Regions from separate parts of the Candidatus Photobacterium acropomis genome, predicted to be linked through region 1. Evidence: predicted binding sites of a transcription regulator. Region 1 holds the regulator's gene; each other region holds the start of a gene.
What was found. Region 1 encodes PurR, which represses purine synthesis genes. Its sites were predicted from a motif close to TNANGNAAACGTTTNCNTNA; they were not measured.
Positions count from the first base shown of each region.

Region 2: the regulator PurR is predicted to act here: its motif matches at 2,684-2,703, upstream of Q7657_RS13695 (inosine/guanosine kinase).
Region 3: the regulator PurR is predicted to act here: its motif matches at 2,750-2,769, upstream of guaB (IMP dehydrogenase).

Region 1 is NZ_CP131609.1:2,274,128-2,280,045, forward strand. It holds gene Q7657_RS17375 (FecCD family ABC transporter permease) at 1-543, shown strand, start outside; gene Q7657_RS17380 (heme ABC transporter ATP-binding protein) at 540-1,406, shown strand; gene purR (HTH-type transcriptional repressor PurR) at 1,801-2,805, shown strand; cyclic di-GMP riboswitch class I at 2,983-3,071, shown strand; gene Q7657_RS17390 (TfoX/Sxy family DNA transformation protein) at 3,209-3,799, shown strand; gene Q7657_RS17395 (carboxymuconolactone decarboxylase family protein) at 4,254-4,859, shown strand; gene lpdA (dihydrolipoyl dehydrogenase) at 4,870-5,918, shown strand, end outside.
Region 2 is NZ_CP131609.1:1,422,801-1,428,718, reverse strand. It holds gene asnB (asparagine synthase B) at 1-1,209, shown strand, start outside; gene Q7657_RS13695 (inosine/guanosine kinase) at 1,277-2,581, opposite strand; gene hemH (ferrochelatase) at 2,732-3,706, opposite strand; gene adk (adenylate kinase) at 3,967-4,611, opposite strand; gene htpG (molecular chaperone HtpG) at 4,752-5,918, opposite strand, start outside.
Region 3 is NZ_CP131609.1:1,221,375-1,227,292, forward strand. It holds gene Q7657_RS12695 (metal-dependent hydrolase) at 1-495, shown strand, start outside; gene Q7657_RS12700 (zinc ribbon domain-containing protein) at 895-1,137, shown strand; gene xseA (exodeoxyribonuclease VII large subunit) at 1,211-2,560, opposite strand; gene guaB (IMP dehydrogenase) at 2,834-4,297, shown strand; gene guaA (glutamine-hydrolyzing GMP synthase) at 4,397-5,918, shown strand, end outside.

The DNA.
Region 1 (5,918 bases):
GCGATTACCGCAATTTCAGCGGCAGGATTAGGCTTACTTAACTATATTGCTGATGATGAGGCACTGCGTGATTTATCACTGTGGTCAATGGGCTCACTGGCTGGTGCTACGTGGTCTGGGATCCTTCTTGCCTACTGTACTTTAGCGTTACTGTTTAACTACTGTTATCGCCATTGTAATAACTTGAATGCGTTCCTATTAGGTGAAGCAGAAGCCCGGCACATGGGCGTCAATACTCAGCACTTAAAGCGTAATCTTATTATTGTCTGTGCGGCAGGTGTCGGTATTACCGTGTCGATTTGTGGCCCTATCGGATTTATCGGTTTAGTCATCCCTCATGTCGGACGTATGCTAACAGGTCCAAATCATAAAACCTTATTGCCCATTTCAGCTCTATTAGGCGGTTTAATTTTATTAGTTGCAGATATGATCGCCCGTAGTGCTTTTTCACCACAAGAATTACCCGTTGGCATTATCACCGCTATTTTAGGTGCGCCTTTCTTTATCTATTTACTTAGCGCTCAAAAGAGGCACATTTCATGACAGCAACTGCCATTGATATTGATTTACTTAGTTCGAAAGAAAACAGTTCTCAAAATAACGCTTCTCTAAATACAAACAGCGTTATTCAAGCTAGAAATCTCAAACTCCGTTACGGCAATAAAGTCTTATTAGATGATCTGAATTTAGATATTCATTCAGGCGAGGTCACCGCCCTTTTAGGCCCCAATGGCGCAGGTAAAAGTACCTTATTAAAAGTGCTCTGTGGCGAAGTGACACCTGAATCTGGCGAGGTCTCTTTTTTCGGGCAACCACTGTCATCATGGGACAGAGCTACACTGGCTAAACATTTAGGCATACTGCCGCAACACAGTGCCCTTTCTTTTGCATTCACAGCAAAAGAAGTGGTGGAGTTAGGTGCAATTCCGTTACAGCTGACTTCACCACAGCTCAAATCAGTAACCAAAATGACAATGGATTATGTAGATGTCAAAAACCTTGCAAATAGGCTTTACCCGACACTTTCTGGCGGCGAAAAACAACGGATCCATTTCGCTCGGGTATTAACCCAATTAAGCCAAGCTGGTGAACATTGTATTTTGATGCTAGATGAACCAACCTCAGCTCTTGATTTGGCACATCAGCATCACACCTTACAAATCGCCAAGAACATGGCAATGCAAGGCGCTGCGGTTATTGTGGTATTACATGATTTAAACCTTGCAGCGCAATACACAGATCGGATGATTTTCCTAAAAGATGGGCAAATAAAAGCGGATGGAACACCGTCACAAGTGCTCACGGCAGAAGTTGTAGAATCGCTGTATGGTTGGCCTGTTACGGTGCATACCCACCCTAAAGAAAACTACCCTTATATTTTGTCAGCGAATCATCCTATTCTTTAATAACCAATCAGTTATTAATACTGTAAAAATGCGATAAAAATCGGATTAAGCGTGACAACGACCTACATTTTTATACTTTATCATCAATAATTTCACTCAAGATGAACAGAAAGATTGCACAACGCAAAACACACAGTAAAATGTGAGCGCAAGCGATTACACATGTAAAAGTTGTAATAAAAATTTCGATACACTAATGCCGCATTTATTGCGGCTTTAGTTGTTTAAGAGCGGTACTCTATAAAAACGGTGCCAAATTGAATAATTAAGTAGTTAATAATTAAAGAATTTCATATCTACTAGTCTCTCAACTAGCCATCTACTACGTAATTAATCAATTGGGTACCACAACCTTTTGTCAGATCTCTATCTGACCATAATTAGAAGAATAAATATGGCAACCATTAAAGACGTTGCACGTATGGCAGGTGTATCAACCACAACTGTGTCACACGTGATCAATAAAACACGCTTTGTTGCAGAAGCAACACAGAAAAAAGTGCTGGCTGCGGTAGACGAGCTTAACTACGCACCAAGTGCTGTAGCGCGAAGCTTAAAATGTAATACAACTCGTACCATTGGTATGTTGGTAACAAAATCAACTAACCCATTCTTTGCTGAAGTTGTACATGGCGTTGAAGAATACTGTTACGGCGCAGGCTATACCCTGATCCTATGTAACACAGAAGGTAATCTTGAAAAGCAACGTGACTACCTACGCATGCTGGCAGAAAAGCGTGTTGATGGCTTACTAGTAATGTGTAGCGATCTTGATCAGAAGCTACTTGAACTACTAGAGCGTCAGAACGATCTTCCAATGGTTATCATGGACTGGGGTCCAGAACGTCCTCACACTGACAACATTCAAGATAACGCTGAAGATGGTGGCTACATTGCGACTAAACACTTCATCGATAACGGCCATAAGAAAATTGGCTGTCTATCTGGTCAAGCTGATAAGTCTACTTGTCATGAGCGCCTAAAAGGTTTCCGTAAAGCTATGGCAGAAGCGGACTTAAGCGTTAATGAAGATTGGCTACTTGAAGGTGACTTCGAATGTGAATCTGCTGTAGAAGCAGCGAAGAAATTTATCGCAATGAAAGATCGCCCTACTGCTATCTTCTGTTTCAACGATATCATGGCAATGGCAATGATCAGTACATTCCAGCAAGCAGGTCTACGTATTCCTGATGATATCTCTATCATTGGTTACGATAACATTGACCTTGCACCGTACTTTGCTCCACCGCTAACGACCATCCACCAGCCTAAGCGTCGTTTAGGTAAAACAGCGGTGGAAATTTTGCTAGATCGTGTTAAAGACAAGAATCACGCTCGTCAAACTTTTGAAATGACGCCTGAGCTTGTTGCGAGAAAGTCTGTTAAAGATCTCAACTAACAAGATTGACCTTGGTAAGTCATGAAAAAGCCGATAAGTTTAACTTGTTGGCTTTTTTTTACTTTTTTAAAAAAGATTTATGCTCACCACAAGATAAGAACAATTACCTGAAGCAGTATCACATTTTTGAGGACTTGGATTTAATATTAAAACTAATATTTAATATAACTTTATATAGTCACGAACAGGCAAATTAATTGAAAGATTAAGACGCAAAACCTCCGGCCTAACAATTATTATTAATTCACGGTAGCGGGGTTACCGAAGGATTATAATTAGTCTCGCCAATATAATGACGATTATTTTAACAATATATTGACAAGCCTATTATGAAGATTGATTAATCTAATTCCTCGCTCTTGATGTTTAGGTGACACTCATATTTATTTCACCGAGTAGAAGCATGGATAAACCAATATTAAAAGATTCATTAAAATTATTTGACCATTTTGGATCTGTGAAATCACGGTCGATGTTTGGCGGTTTTGGCATTTTTGCTGGTGATACAATGTTTGCATTAGTTGTAAATGATAAACTTCATTTACGCGCAAACGCTGAAACCGAAAAGGAATTCAAAAAAGCAGGTCTTGAGCCTTACGTTTATAAGAAACGTGGCTTCCCTGTTGTAACCAAGCACTACGCAATACCTGATAATTGGTGGGACGAACCTGAAAAGATCGTTGCGCAAGGTCGGTATTCATTGGATGCAGCAGAAAAAGACAAGCAAGAAAAGGAGAGTTGCGTACCTGACCGTATAAAGGACTTACCAAACCTACGGTTATCAAACGAAAGAATGCTTAAAAAAGCAGGCATAGAGACTATCGAACAACTTCAAGCTGCTGGTGCTTTAGGTGCATACCAAGCGCTACAAAAAGCGCAAAACAGTCCACTTAGTCTTGAATTACTATGGGCGCTAGAAGGTGCAATAAGTGGTCAACATTGGTCTGTTATTCCTGAGCAACGTCGAAACGAATTATTATCAGCCCTTTCTTAATAAATCTACTTCGACAATTCTATTTAACTTAGAAATAAAAGATGTTCATTCTTTTATTTCTAAGTATACCTACTAAATATATATTTAGAATAATACCTAACCAGACTACTCTATTTTATATCTTTTAATACATAAAGCTCATAATAAGAACTAGCAAAATAACGCACCTAGAAGTAATTAATAACTTCTTGTTTTATATCAATGCTAAAACATAAATATTTAATTTTGTTTTTTATAACGTCAAATATTTAACGCTTTATTAATCTCGCATCACATTTATCGCTATTTACAATATCCTCCTCGCCTTTTATTTTCTTCACCATTGGTTTTATTTTCGCCAACTGATTGGCGAAAAAGCCATAATTCTTAGTAAATGAAATACAATACATACAGTTAAGGTCTACATGTATACCCTAGCAACTCGCTTTTTAGGTATCTGTTTTAAGGAATGGCTGTGCGTATCTCAATCAAGAAAATCGACTCTCTCTGGGTAAAACCCTTGCTATGGCTCCAAGCTCGACATTATGGGCAAGTGCTAAACCCAGCTAAGCTTTGGGGCCGCAAACCTGTACTGTTTTGGTTAGTCGCAGGATTTTTCGGTTTTCTCGATCGCAAAAAATCCCCTATCCAAGCTGTGATACGCTCGCTGATCTGTGTTCGTGTGTCACAACTCAATGACTGTGCATTCTGTGTTGATGCTAACGGTATGAAGTTGGCAGAGCGTTGTGATTCTGAAGAAAAAATCAAAGCATTGGCGAATTGGCAACACTCTGATTTATTTACGGAGCAAGAACGCGCTGTGCTTGCCTACACGGAAGCCATGACCATTACAGGGCAACGTGTTACTGATGAGATGCTTAATGCGCTCCAGCAGTGGTACAGCAGCGATGACATCATAGAGATCACCGCATTAGTCAGTTTCCAAAACCTATCCGCTAAATTTAACACCGCTTTGGACGTGCCAGAGCAAGGCTTCTGTACTCTGCCAATTAAACCCAATGATGTTGCGGCTAACCAAGAGCAAGACAAATCACAAGCTGATACTCAGCAAAACAAATAAGGTGAGAGACATGGATAAGAAAAAGCTCGCTTTACTCATCGTGATTGTTAGCCTGATTGCAAGCTGGATCCATTTCGATCTCGGGCAATACCTCACGCTTGATTTTATCAAGCAGGAGCAATCTGCCCTACAAACGAAAATTCAAAGCCAGCCAATCGTGGCTTATGTGTCGTACTTTGCTATTTACGTTCTAGCGACTGCCTTATCCTTACCGGGTGCCGCCATTTTAACCTTGCTAGCAGCCGCTATTTTTGGTTTCTGGCCTAGCCTGATCATTGTCTCATTTGCCAGCACTATTGGTGCAACCTTAGCATTTCTCTCAAGCCGATTTATTCTACGTGACTGGGTACAACAGCGTTTTGGCTATCGCTTAAAAACCATTAACCAAGGGATCGAGAAAGAAGGCGAATTTTATCTCCTAACGCTGCGCTTGATCCCTGTGTTTCCGTTTTTCCTGATCAACCTATTGATGGGTTTAACTCCCATTAAAACGCGTACCTTTTATCTAATAAGCCAGTTAGGCATGTTACCTGCTACGGCTATTTTCATTAATGCTGGTACTCAACTCAGTAATATTGAATCACTGCGTGGAATTGTTTCTACCCCAGTATTGCTATCGTTAGCTCTACTCGGCACGTTTCCTCTGATTGCCAAGTTCATTGTCAACGCTGTAAAACGCCAAAAGGTTTACCAAGACTTTCAAAAACCTCACTCATTTGATCAAAACCTAGTCGTCATTGGTGCAGGTGCTGGCGGTTTGGTTAGCTCATATATTGCTGCCGCAGTGAAAGCTGAAGTGACCTTGATTGAACGCCATAAAATGGGTGGCGATTGCTTAAATACTGGTTGTGTACCCTCTAAAGCCTTAATTCGTGCCGCCCACAGTGCTCATGAAATCCAACAAGCGAAACAGTTAGGCATTAACGCCAACATTGAAGCTATCGATTTCAAAGCCGTTATGCAGCGAGTACATCACGTTATTGCCGATATCGAACCGCATGACTCTATTGAGCGATACACCAAGCTAGGCGTGAACTGTATTCAAGGTGATGCCACTAT
Region 2 (5,918 bases), 850 kb from region 1:
AACTACTATGTTGCTTCTGAAATGAAAGCACTGGTACCTGTTTGTAAAACCGTCAGTGAATTCCCTCCAGGTTGTTACTACGGCAGTGCAGATGCAGAGCCACAGCGCTATTACATTCGTGATTGGAACGAGTATGCTGCGGTGCAAGGCAACACCACGAGCAAAAAAGATCTAACTGAAGCACTAGAAGCAGCCGTTAAACGCCAATTAATGACAGACGTACCTTACGGCGTACTACTATCAGGTGGATTAGATTCATCAATCACCTCAGCAGTGGCAAAACGTTTTGCTGCAATGCGTATCGAAGATGATGAGAAATCAGCAGCATGGTGGCCACAACTTCACTCATTTGCAGTTGGTCTTGAAGGTGCGCCAGATCTAAAAGCGGCACGTGAAGTAGCAGCACAAATTGGTACCGTTCACCACGAAATGACCTACACCATTCAAGAAGGTTTAGATGCGATACGTGATGTTATTTACCACATTGAAACTTACGATGTAACGACAATCCGTGCTTCTACTCCAATGTTCCTAATGGGTCGTAAGATCAAGGCAATGGGTATCAAGATGGTACTTTCTGGTGAAGGTGCAGATGAGATCTTCGGTGGTTACTTATACTTCCACAAAGCACCAAACGCGAAAGAGTTCCACGAAGAAACAGTACGTAAGTTACTTGCACTTAACATGTTTGACTGTGCACGTGCGAACAAATCACTGGCGGCCTGGGGTGTTGAAGGTCGTGTGCCATTCCTAGATAAAGAATTTATCGATGTAGCAATGCGTCTAAACCCAGAAGATAAGATGTGTGGTAACGGCAAGATGGAAAAACACATCCTACGTGAGTGTTTTGAACACTACCTACCAGAATCTATCGCATGGCGTCAAAAAGAGCAGTTCTCTGATGGTGTAGGTTACAGCTGGATCGATACCCTAAAAGAAGTTGCAGAAGAAAAAGTAACAGATCAACAACTTGAAACAGCGGCTTACCGCTTCCCTTACAACACACCAACAACCAAAGAAGCTTACGCATACCGTGAGATCTTTGAAGAGTTGTTCCCACTAGAAAGTGCAGCGAAATGTGTTCCTGGTGGCCCTTCAATCGCTTGTTCAAGTGCAAAAGCCATTGAATGGGATGAGAGCTTTAAGAACGCAGCAGATCCATCGGGTCGTGCAGTAGCAGCAGTTCACAACGAAGCTTACAAAAAATAATCTTGCGCTAAATTGCAGATAATAAAAAACCGCCAGCATCGGCGGTTTTTTTATATTCATAAGAAACTTAACGTTCCCAGTATGCTTCTTCCAAGCTATCTTCACGCTCAGGTAGGCCACGAGATAAACGTGGTGAGTATTGAGCCAATACTTCATAGCTCACGCGGTTTGAATATAAACAAACCTGAGAGAACGATGAGTAAGTTAGGAAAGAATATTGGTGCTTACTTGAATTTGGCACGTTTTCTTTGTGGTAACGGTTTGCAGACATATCGTGCAGCAACGCAGATAGTGCGCCATCACCAGCACCGTTCGTATTCTTAATACGCTCAGGGCCGCCCATGTATGGTGCGATATGTGAGTACACCTTGATTGGGTTTTCACACGAATCTTTTAGCATTGGACGACTAAATTCGTAGCGGTTAAATTCTGCAATTTCACCTGGAAGTAATGGTAGGCTTGTTTCGCGCTTCGCATTTTCTTCGGTGTAACCTGCCGTATAAAGGCCAACAGGACCCGCTGTACATAGCACAAGATCAACCCACTCTAGCGCTTTATCCGCTGCTAATAATGGATCTGATTCACCTGTTAGCGCTTCACCTTCATCTTCGTTCATCGCAACAACCGTTACGTTATCGCGAAGGAAGTCACGCCACCATTGAGGATCATCTTGGATCACGAACTTAGTACCCAGAGTTAATACAACTGGCACATCATATTTCTTCGCATATTCAATTGCGCGCATTGTTGCAGCAGGCATTGGATCGCCAGGCTTACAACGAACTAAATAAGCAGTAAGAACAAGTGCAGAGGCATTTTCGAATACACACTCAGGGATGCTTTCTGGTGCTAGCTGGTTCATCTTACCTTCATTGATAGCAAACGTACGTTCACCTTCTTTTGAGATAAGAGCAAAACAGCGACCAATAGGCCCCTCAACAGGCTGTAGGTAGTTCATGTCCATACGGCTTGATGTATTACATAGGTAACGGTAAGCGTAGCTACCGATCTCAATGTCTTTACTCATCACGCCAAGAAGAACAGATTTGTCATCCGCTAGCACAGAGTAGTTGTGTAGGGTGTTACCAATCGTGCCACCAGCAAATTCGTGGGTAACAAGATTGTTTTCTTTTAATTCTTGATATAACGCTTCTGCTTTCTCGTCAGTAATAACCAGTGAATGGCCTTTACTTAACTCGTAACGTTCCAGGAATTCATCATCCACATAAGCTTCAATATCAACCAATGTTTGGTCAATACCGACAACGTGAGTGCGAGCTAAACGTTTTTCTTGTTTAGTTTGACTTAAAAGTGGATCGCGAGCATGTACAGGGAAGTAATGCTTAGATTTTCGTTGGCCTGGAAATTTCATGTCTATGCGCTATCAAGTTGTAAATTTTGCGAATTCTATCACAGAATATAGAACATAAAAGCAAAAGCTCTCATTCGTTTTGCGATATATCAGCACAAATGAGAGCGTAAACGTTATCGTCTAAGAAATTTTTCAGAAAACAAGCAACAATTACCAACCTTGAACGTGTTGTTTCACCAAGCTTTCCATCATAGCGATGTGAGCTTCATCGTCATTAAGGCATGGGATCAGATTAAATTCGACACCACCGGCTTCAATGAACACTTCCTTACACTGCTCAGCAATTTCTTCTAATGTCTCTAAGCAATCCACCGAGAAAGCCGGACACATCACATCAAGGCGTTTAACCCCTTTCTCCGCTAACGTTTTAATGGTGCCTTCAGTATAAGGCTTTAACCACTCTTCACGACCGAAAATAGACTGATAGCTCATGCTCATTTTTTCACGCGGCATCGCTAGTGCTTGCGCTAGTAATTCCGTCGTGCCGTTACAGTGTTCAGGGTATGGGTCACCATTATCAGCATAACGCTTTGGAATCCCGTGGTATGAACATAATAAGTAGTCAGGCTCGCCTTTCTCAGCCCATACCTTTTTCGCTGAATCTGCTAACGCCGAAATATAATCAGGATGATCGTAATAATGATTAATAAAGCGCAGCTCAGGAATGTAAGGCATCGACTTAAGATCTTTTGCAAGGCGATCAAATACCGCAGCAGTTGTGGTTCCTGAATATTGCGGATACAGCGGCAACACGACAACTTTATCGCAACCTTGCTGTTTTAACGCTTCTAACCCCGATTGAATACTAGGATTGCCATAAGTCATACCTAACGCCACAGGCACTTGTAATAACGCTTCTAGGGCTTGTTGCTGACGTTTTGAGTACACCATTAACGGTGAGCCCTCTTCCATCCATACCGACTGATATAACTTCGCTACTTTAGGAGAACGAACAGGCAAAATCACACCATGCAGGATTGGGCACCATAACCAGCGGGTCATATCAACAACACGCTTATCATGTAAAAATTGAGATAAAAATTGTTTTACCCCTGCTGCTGTTGGTGTATCAGGCGTACCAAGGTTTACTAACAATACACCGTATTTATTGTTGTCTTTATTCATCGGTCTTTCGCTCTTATCAATCCAAAACAACGCATTCAGATCTATAGGTAAATATATTCTGTAACCCAAGCTAAACGATCATTGGCCGCCATTGGATCACTCTTATTAAAAAAGACTCGTCCAACCAAGCCCTTATTACAAACTATGCCCAAGCCGCTTGAGTATCGTCTTAATATTAAAACCAAAAAAAACGGGCAATACCAATAGGCAGGCCCGTTTTTTCTCATTGTTATAGACTATCTATATAGCCAACAACAATATTAAGCTAATGCTTTTTCTAGCGCAGCGCTAACTTCAGCAACAGGTAGTGTACCGTCGAACTTAAGGTACTTAGTGTTACCAGCTTCTGCTTCCTTACCGTAGTACTCGATAAGTGGTGCAGTTTGCGTGTGGTATACGTTTAGACGTGCACGTACTGTTTCTTCTTTATCATCTTCACGGATAACAAGATCTTCACCTGTTACGTCATCTTTACCTTCAACCTTTGGTGGGTTGTATACCGCGTGGTAAGTACGACCTGAAGGAAGGTGAGCACGACGACCCGCCATACGCTCAACGATCACATCGTCAGCAACGTCAAACTCAATAACGTAATCAACGTTAACGCCGTTTTCTTTTAGACCATCAGCCTGAGGAATAGTGCGTGGGAAACCGTCTAGTAGGAAGCCTTTTGCACAGTCTTCTTCAGCAATACGCTCTTTAACAAGACCAAGAATGATATCGTCAGATACCAATTGACCTGCATCGATCACTGATTTCGCTTGTTTGCCTAGCTCAGTACCTGCTTTGATTGCAGCACGTAGCATGTCACCAGTTGAAATTTGAGGAATACCAAACTTTTCCATGATGAATTGAGCTTGAGTACCTTTACCTGCACCTGGAGCGCCCAGAAGGATGATGCGCATTGTGATCCCCTTTAATAGAGTGGAATTTTGCAAAAAAGTGAAAATACACTGATTAAGACAGACTCGCAAGCCTAGTACAATCACTGGGCTGCGTTTACATGCTTTATCAGAATAGTATTTGATATATGTAAGTTAATTGGTTATTTAATCAGCAACTTGTTAATTGCAGCAAGGAACTGAGATGGGTCATCCATCGTTCCGCGCTCTGCTAACATTGCTTCACCTAGCAAGAATTCAACCCAGCGACTGAACACTTCTTCATCCGCTTCATCTGCCATTTTCTTAACTAGCGCATGCTCTGGGTTTAGCTCGAAGATGTACTGTACTTCTGGCGCTTCATGGCCTGCTGCTGCTAGCAGTTTCGCCATTTGTGTACCCATTTCATGCTCATCAGTGACCACGACTGCTGGTGTGTCGTGAAGTTTGAACGTTGCACGTACATCTTTCACACGAGAGCCAAGGTAACCTTTAGTGCGCTCAACCACTGAAGCAAATTCTTTTTCTGTCTCTTTTTGCTTTTCTTTCGCTTCTTCATCATCGAAGTTAGACAGATCAAGATCTGATTTAGTGATCGCTTGGAACTGCTTACCTTCAAATTCTGGTAAGTGACCCATTAGGTACTCATCAATACGATCGTACATCAGAATCACTTCCAAACCTTTAGCTCGGAATTGCTCTAGGTGTGGGCTGTGTTTTGCAGCATTGAAGTTATCTGCCGTTAGATAATAAATCTTATCTTGGCCTTCTTTCATGCGGCTGACGTAATCAGCTAATGATACCGTTTGCTCTTGCGCATCATTTTCTGTTGAGCTGAAACGAAGTAAGTTAGCGATCTTGTCACGGTTAGCGAAATCTTCCGCTAGACCTTCTTTTAATACCTGACCAAACTCTTTCCAGAATGTTTGGTACTTCTCAGCATCATTCTTCGCCATACGCTCAAGCATTTGCAGAACACGTTTGGTACATGCTTTACGTAGAGCCTGAGTCACTTTGTTATCTTGCAGAATTTCACGAGATACGTTTAGTGGTAAATCATTTGAATCAATTAAGCCGCGAACAAAACGTAGGTAGGTTGGCATAAACTGCTGAGCGTCATCCATAATGAACACACGTTGTACATACAGTTTTAAGCCATGCTGACCATCACGATTATTCAGATCCCACGGCGCTTTAGATGGAATGTATAACAGGCTGGTGTAATCTTGCTTACCTTCAACGCGGTTATGTGCCCATGTTAACGGCTCTGCGTAGTCATGTGCTACGTGGTTGTAGAACTCTTTGTATTCTTCTTCGCTGATGTCCGACTT
Region 3 (5,918 bases), 1.1 Mb from region 1:
AGTTTGAGTCGTGGGCACAGTGCAGGCCATTTATCTTCATTGGCATTGAATAAAGTGCTTCATGAAGCATTTTGGCGCAAAGAGCCGAGTCGTAAAGATGAACTGGGCTATTACGATTTCCACAGCTACGCCCAAGAAAAAAGTGAAGTTACCCCAGATCTCAGCACAGATACTTATCGTTTAGGTAAGACATTACGTAAGCGTGGTTTAAACAGTGCCGAATTATTAACAGCCTTAGATGATGTAGCTATTAAAATGAATCAGCAGCTTTCACTGTGGTTAGCGTTAAAAACTCCTGTTGTAATGCGAAGAGAAGGTGAATACTTAACAGATTCTCGTTACTGGCAATGCGATCTTGCTCAAGAAGGGAGCCTTGAAATCCCGTGTGGAGGCACGCACGTTTCTTCATTAGCAGAATATTCTGCTATTACGGTGAGTTTTGAAGTGATTTCAGAGCAAGAAATTGTGATGCGGACAGAATGCATTAAAGCTTAAATATCGCTTTATTCTGCTGATTTGGATAAATTTAGCTAAATAATGAGTAAGATCTTGATTTGTAATATACTAGATCAGTGCGTAAATAACAGTAAATATAAGATTATTATATCGTTTAAAATCCAAATACAGCACATGTAACTTATGCTTTCGGGAAGTGTAATTATAAATATTCTTTTGATACCTGATCGCTGATCATCTTTGTTTTATACGATGATCACCACTTAGCTTGTTGATCATCACGAAGATCCTGTTTGGTGGTAAAATAGAGAAATGGTGTCTTACTGCACATAGTATTTTGTGAGCAAGATGAAATTCTATGATGGATGGAATTGTATTTTTTTATGACAGGCTCAATAATCTGACTGTCACATTATTGATGCGCTGAGGTTATAAGGCATGACAGATAAGGCTGATAATATTTGTCCGCAATGTAGCAGTATTTTAAGTTGGAAAAATCATGGCTATTTTTGTGATTTTTGCCAGCAAGAAGTGAAGAAAACGGTATTTTGCCCTGACTGTAATGAGCAATTAGAGAAGTTACAAGCTTGTGGCTCTGCGAGTTATTTTTGCAATCACTGTAACGAGTTAAAATCTAAATCTCGGGTAAAAGCACAGTTTAAAATGGGTACACAAGCTTAAATAAAGCGAGTGTAACGAGAGAAAGAAAAATGGCGCTGGTAGAAAGCGCCATTTTTATTACTAGATCTTAAAATTATTTGATCACGCTTGAGTGGATCTCGCCATCAGTTACTGTCGTGATTAAGGTATCCCCCGTTTTCACTTGGGAGGCTTTTCTTATTACGTCGCCTTGCTCATTTCGAGTAATGGAGTAACCACGCGCTAAGGTTGCCAGTGGACTGACGGTTTCCAATTTTTCTGCTGCCACTGATAATTTGTGGCGAACATTCAGCAGTTTCCTATCTAATGCATCATAGAGGCGCTGTTCACTACGTTCTAAATTTCGTTGTGCATTTTTTACCAATAAAGCAGGGGAGTAGAGCGAGAGTTTATAGTTATTATGCTCGATATGTTGCTGATGATTTTGCAGTTTTTTTGCCATTGCTTGGGTTAAACGCTGGCTTATCTCATCAAGATGTTGTTGTTGCAAATTTAGACGAAGCTGCGGATGCTGACGCTCTAAACGATGCTGTAACTGGGTTGTTTGACGTAGCGACTGTGACAAATACGTAGTGATCGCATGACGCAATTGTTGTCTTTTACGATCAAGCAGTTGTGTTTGGTGAGTCATATCACGACTGATCAATTCAGCGGCGGCAGAGGGGGTTGGCGCACGAAAATCGGCAACAAAATCTGCAATAGTCACGTCTACTTCGTGACCAACGGCACTCACGATCGGAATTTGGCTTGCAGCAATTGTACGTGCGACGATCTCTTCGTTAAACGCCCAAAGATCTTCTAATGAACCACCACCGCGACCAACAATTAACACATCACACTCTTGTCTTGTATTAGCGCGACCAATGGCTTGTGCAATAGATATTGCAGCGCCTTCACCCTGTACCATGGTTGGATAAATTACAATGGGCAGACTAGGATCTCGGCGCTGTAACACATGTAAAATATCGTGCAGCGCAGCACCTGTTTTTGAGGTAATGATCCCTACACGTTTAGGTTGCTCTGGCAGTGGCTTTTTCAACGATTGTGCAAATAAACCTTCTGCCGCAAGCGACATTTTTAGTTGTTCAAATTGCTGTTGAAGACGTCCATCACCTTCTGGCTGCATACTTTCAATGATCAGTTGGTAATCACCACGTGGTTCATACAATGATAGGCGTGCTTTAACTAAAACCTGATTACCGTTGCCGGGTTTAAAAGTGACGTGGCGATTGCTGCCTTTAAACATTGCGCATTTTACTTGGGCGCGTGCATCTTTAAGGGTGAAATACCAATGACCAGAAACGGGCATTGAAAAATTAGACAATTCACCAATCAACCATACCACGCCCATTTCATTTTCAAGAATAAGACGAACTTGAGCATTAAGGCTAGAAACGGTGTAAATACGGCTATTAGTTTGGCTTTGCGGGGAGAAAGTGGTCACTGGGAATGGTACCTGCTATCGAAGGAAGTAGAAGGCAGGCGGTCAAAATAAAACCGAATAAGTCATAAAACACACAGGCAGATCTATGGACAGATCTTGGCCGTATTTCCTTGACCGCATCACCGGATAGTTAACCGAAATATACTACTTATCAATCAAAAAGTGTCAAGAAAAAAAATAAAAAAAATTCTAGCCAAACGTTTGCTTCGTACGTATAATTCGACCGCAATATTTTATCCTTCTTTTAAAACCTATTCGGTGTGAGATATTGCAATGTTACGAATTAAACAAGAAGCTTTAACCTTCGATGATGTTTTGCTGGTTCCAGCCCATTCAACCGTTCTACCTAACACTGCCGATCTGCGCACTCAACTGACTAAAGATATTGCTCTAAATATCCCTATGGTGTCAGCGTCAATGGATACTGTGACTGAAGGTCGTCTTGCAATTGCCCTTGCGCAAGAAGGCGGTATTGGTTTCATTCACAAGAACATGTCTATTGAACAACAAGCGAATCAAGTTCGCATGGTGAAGAAGTTCGAAGCGGGTGTGGTTTCAGAGCCTGTTACTGTAAAGCCAACTGCAACCATTGCAGACGTTAAACGTTTAACTGAAGAAAATGGTTTTGCAGGTTACCCTGTCGTGACTGATAACAATGAACTAGTTGGTATTATCACTGGTCGTGACGTTCGCTTTGTGACAGATCTTTCAATGAAAGTTGAAGATGTTATGACATCTAAAACAGAGCTTGCTTCTGCAAAAGAAGGCGCATCACGTGAAGAAGTTGAAGCTATCATGCAACAACATCGCGTTGAAAAAGTGCTTCTTGTTGATGATGAATTCCGTCTAAAAGGCATGATCACAGCAAAAGACTTCCAAAAAGCAGAGCGTAAACCAAACGCATGTAAAGATGAGCGTGGTCGTTTACGTGTTGGTGCTGCTGTGGGCGCTGGCGCAGGTAATGAAGAGCGTGTTGCAGCACTGGTAGAAGCGGGTGTTGACGTATTGCTTATCGATTCTTCACACGGTCACTCTGAAGGTGTACTACAACGTATTCGTGAAACACGTGCGGCATTCCCTAATCTTCCAATCGTTGGTGGTAACGTAGCAACTGCTGAAGGTGCACGTGCACTGATTGAAGCTGGCGTAAGTGCAGTGAAAGTGGGTATTGGCCCTGGTTCAATTTGTACTACACGTATCGTGACAGGTGTAGGTGTACCACAAATTACAGCTATCTCAGAAGCGGCATCTGTTGCTGATCAATACGGTATTCCTGTTATTGCTGATGGTGGTATCCGTTTCTCTGGTGATATGTGTAAAGCGATTGCTGCTGGTGCATCATGTGTCATGGTTGGCTCAATGTTCGCAGGTACTGAAGAAGCACCGGGTGAAGTTGAACTGTACCAAGGCCGTGCATACAAATCTTACCGTGGCATGGGCTCACTAGGTGCGATGTCTAAAGGCTCTTCTGACCGTTACTTCCAAACAGATAACGCTGCTGACAAATTAGTACCAGAAGGTATTGAAGGCCGTGTGGCATACAAAGGTCACATGAAAGAGATCGTACACCAACAAATGGGTGGTTTACGTTCAAGCATGGGTTTAACTGGCTCTGCAACTATTGAAGATCTTCGTACTAAAGCTGAATTTGTACGCATTACTGGCGCAGGTATGAAAGAGTCACATGTACATGACGTGACTATCACTAAAGAAGCACCAAACTACCGTATGGGTTAATCGTTCATTCTGCTAATTAGAATTAACGAAAGTAATACAGAGCATCGGGAGCAGAATATCTGCTCCCAATCGATAAAAATTATTTGAGAACACTCACTAATGACCACGACCACTAATATTCATGATCAACGCATCCTTATTTTGGACTTTGGCTCGCAATACACACAGTTAATTGCACGTCGTATCCGTGAGATCGGTGTTTACTGTGAACTTTGGAGCTGGGATGTTGATGAAGCCGATATCCGTGAATTTGCGCCAAACGGTATTATTCTTTCTGGTGGTCCTGAAAGTGTAACGGAAGCCGGTTCTCCACGTGCACCACAATATGTATTTGAAGCAGGTGTACCTGTATTTGGTGTGTGCTACGGCATGCAAACCATGGCTGAGCAACTAGGTGGTAAAGTTGCTGGTTCATCTGAGCGTGAATTTGGTTACGCACAAGTTAAGATCGTTGAGCCAACACACTTCCTTGAAGGCATTCAAGACGCAGTAGCAGAAGACGGCACTGCATTAATGGATGTATGGATGAGCCACGGTGACAAAGTGGTAGAGATCCCATCTGATTTCGTGAAAGTTGCAGAAACTGAAACTTGTCCATTTGCAGCAATGGCAAATGAAGAGAAGCGTTTCTACGGCGTTCAGTTCCACCCAGAAGTAACGCACACCCGTCAAGGTATGAAGTTAATTGAAAACTTCGTCATGAACATTTGTGGTTGTGAAAAACTGTGGACGTCAGCAAACATTATTGAAGATGCTGTTGCACGTATTAAAGAGCAAGTAGGTGACGATGAAGTGATCCTTGGTCTTTCTGGTGGTGTTGATTCATCAGTGGTTGCGATGCTTATTCACCGTGCAATTGGCGACAAGCTAACGTGTGTATTTGTTGATAACGGTTTACTTCGTTTGAATGAAGGTCAGCAAGTAATGGACATGTTTGGTGATAAGTTCGGCCTAAACATTGTTCATGTACAAGCTGAAGATCGTTTCTTATCTGCACTTGCGGGTATTGCTGATCCTGAAGCGAAGCGTAAGAAAATTGGTCACGTATTCGTTGACGTATTTGATGAAGAATCTAAGAAACTATCAAATGCGAAGTGGCTAGCACAAGGTACAATTTACCCTGATGTGATTGAGTCTGCTGCATCGAAAACAGGTAAAGCGCACGTTATTAAATCTCACCATAACGTAGGTGGTTTACCAGACGATATGGAAATGGGTCTTGTTGAGCCATTAAAAGAGCTATTTAAAGATGAAGTACGTAAGATCGGTCTAGAGCTAGGCCTACCTTACAACATGCTTTATCGCCACCCATTCCCAGGTCCGGGTTTAGGTGTACGTGTACTTGGTGAAGTGAAGAAAGAGTACTGTGACTTACTACGTCGTGCTGATGCGATCTTCATTGAAGAGCTTCATAAAGCAGATCTTTACAATAAAGTATCACAAGCATTTACCGTATTCTTACCAGTTCGTTCTGTTGGTGTGATGGGTGACGGTCGTAAATATGATTGGGTTGTATCGCTACGTGCAGTAGAAACAATCGACTTTATGACAGCACACTGGGCACACCTGCCTTACGATTTCCTAGGTAAAGTATCGAACCGTATTATCAACGAAGTCGATG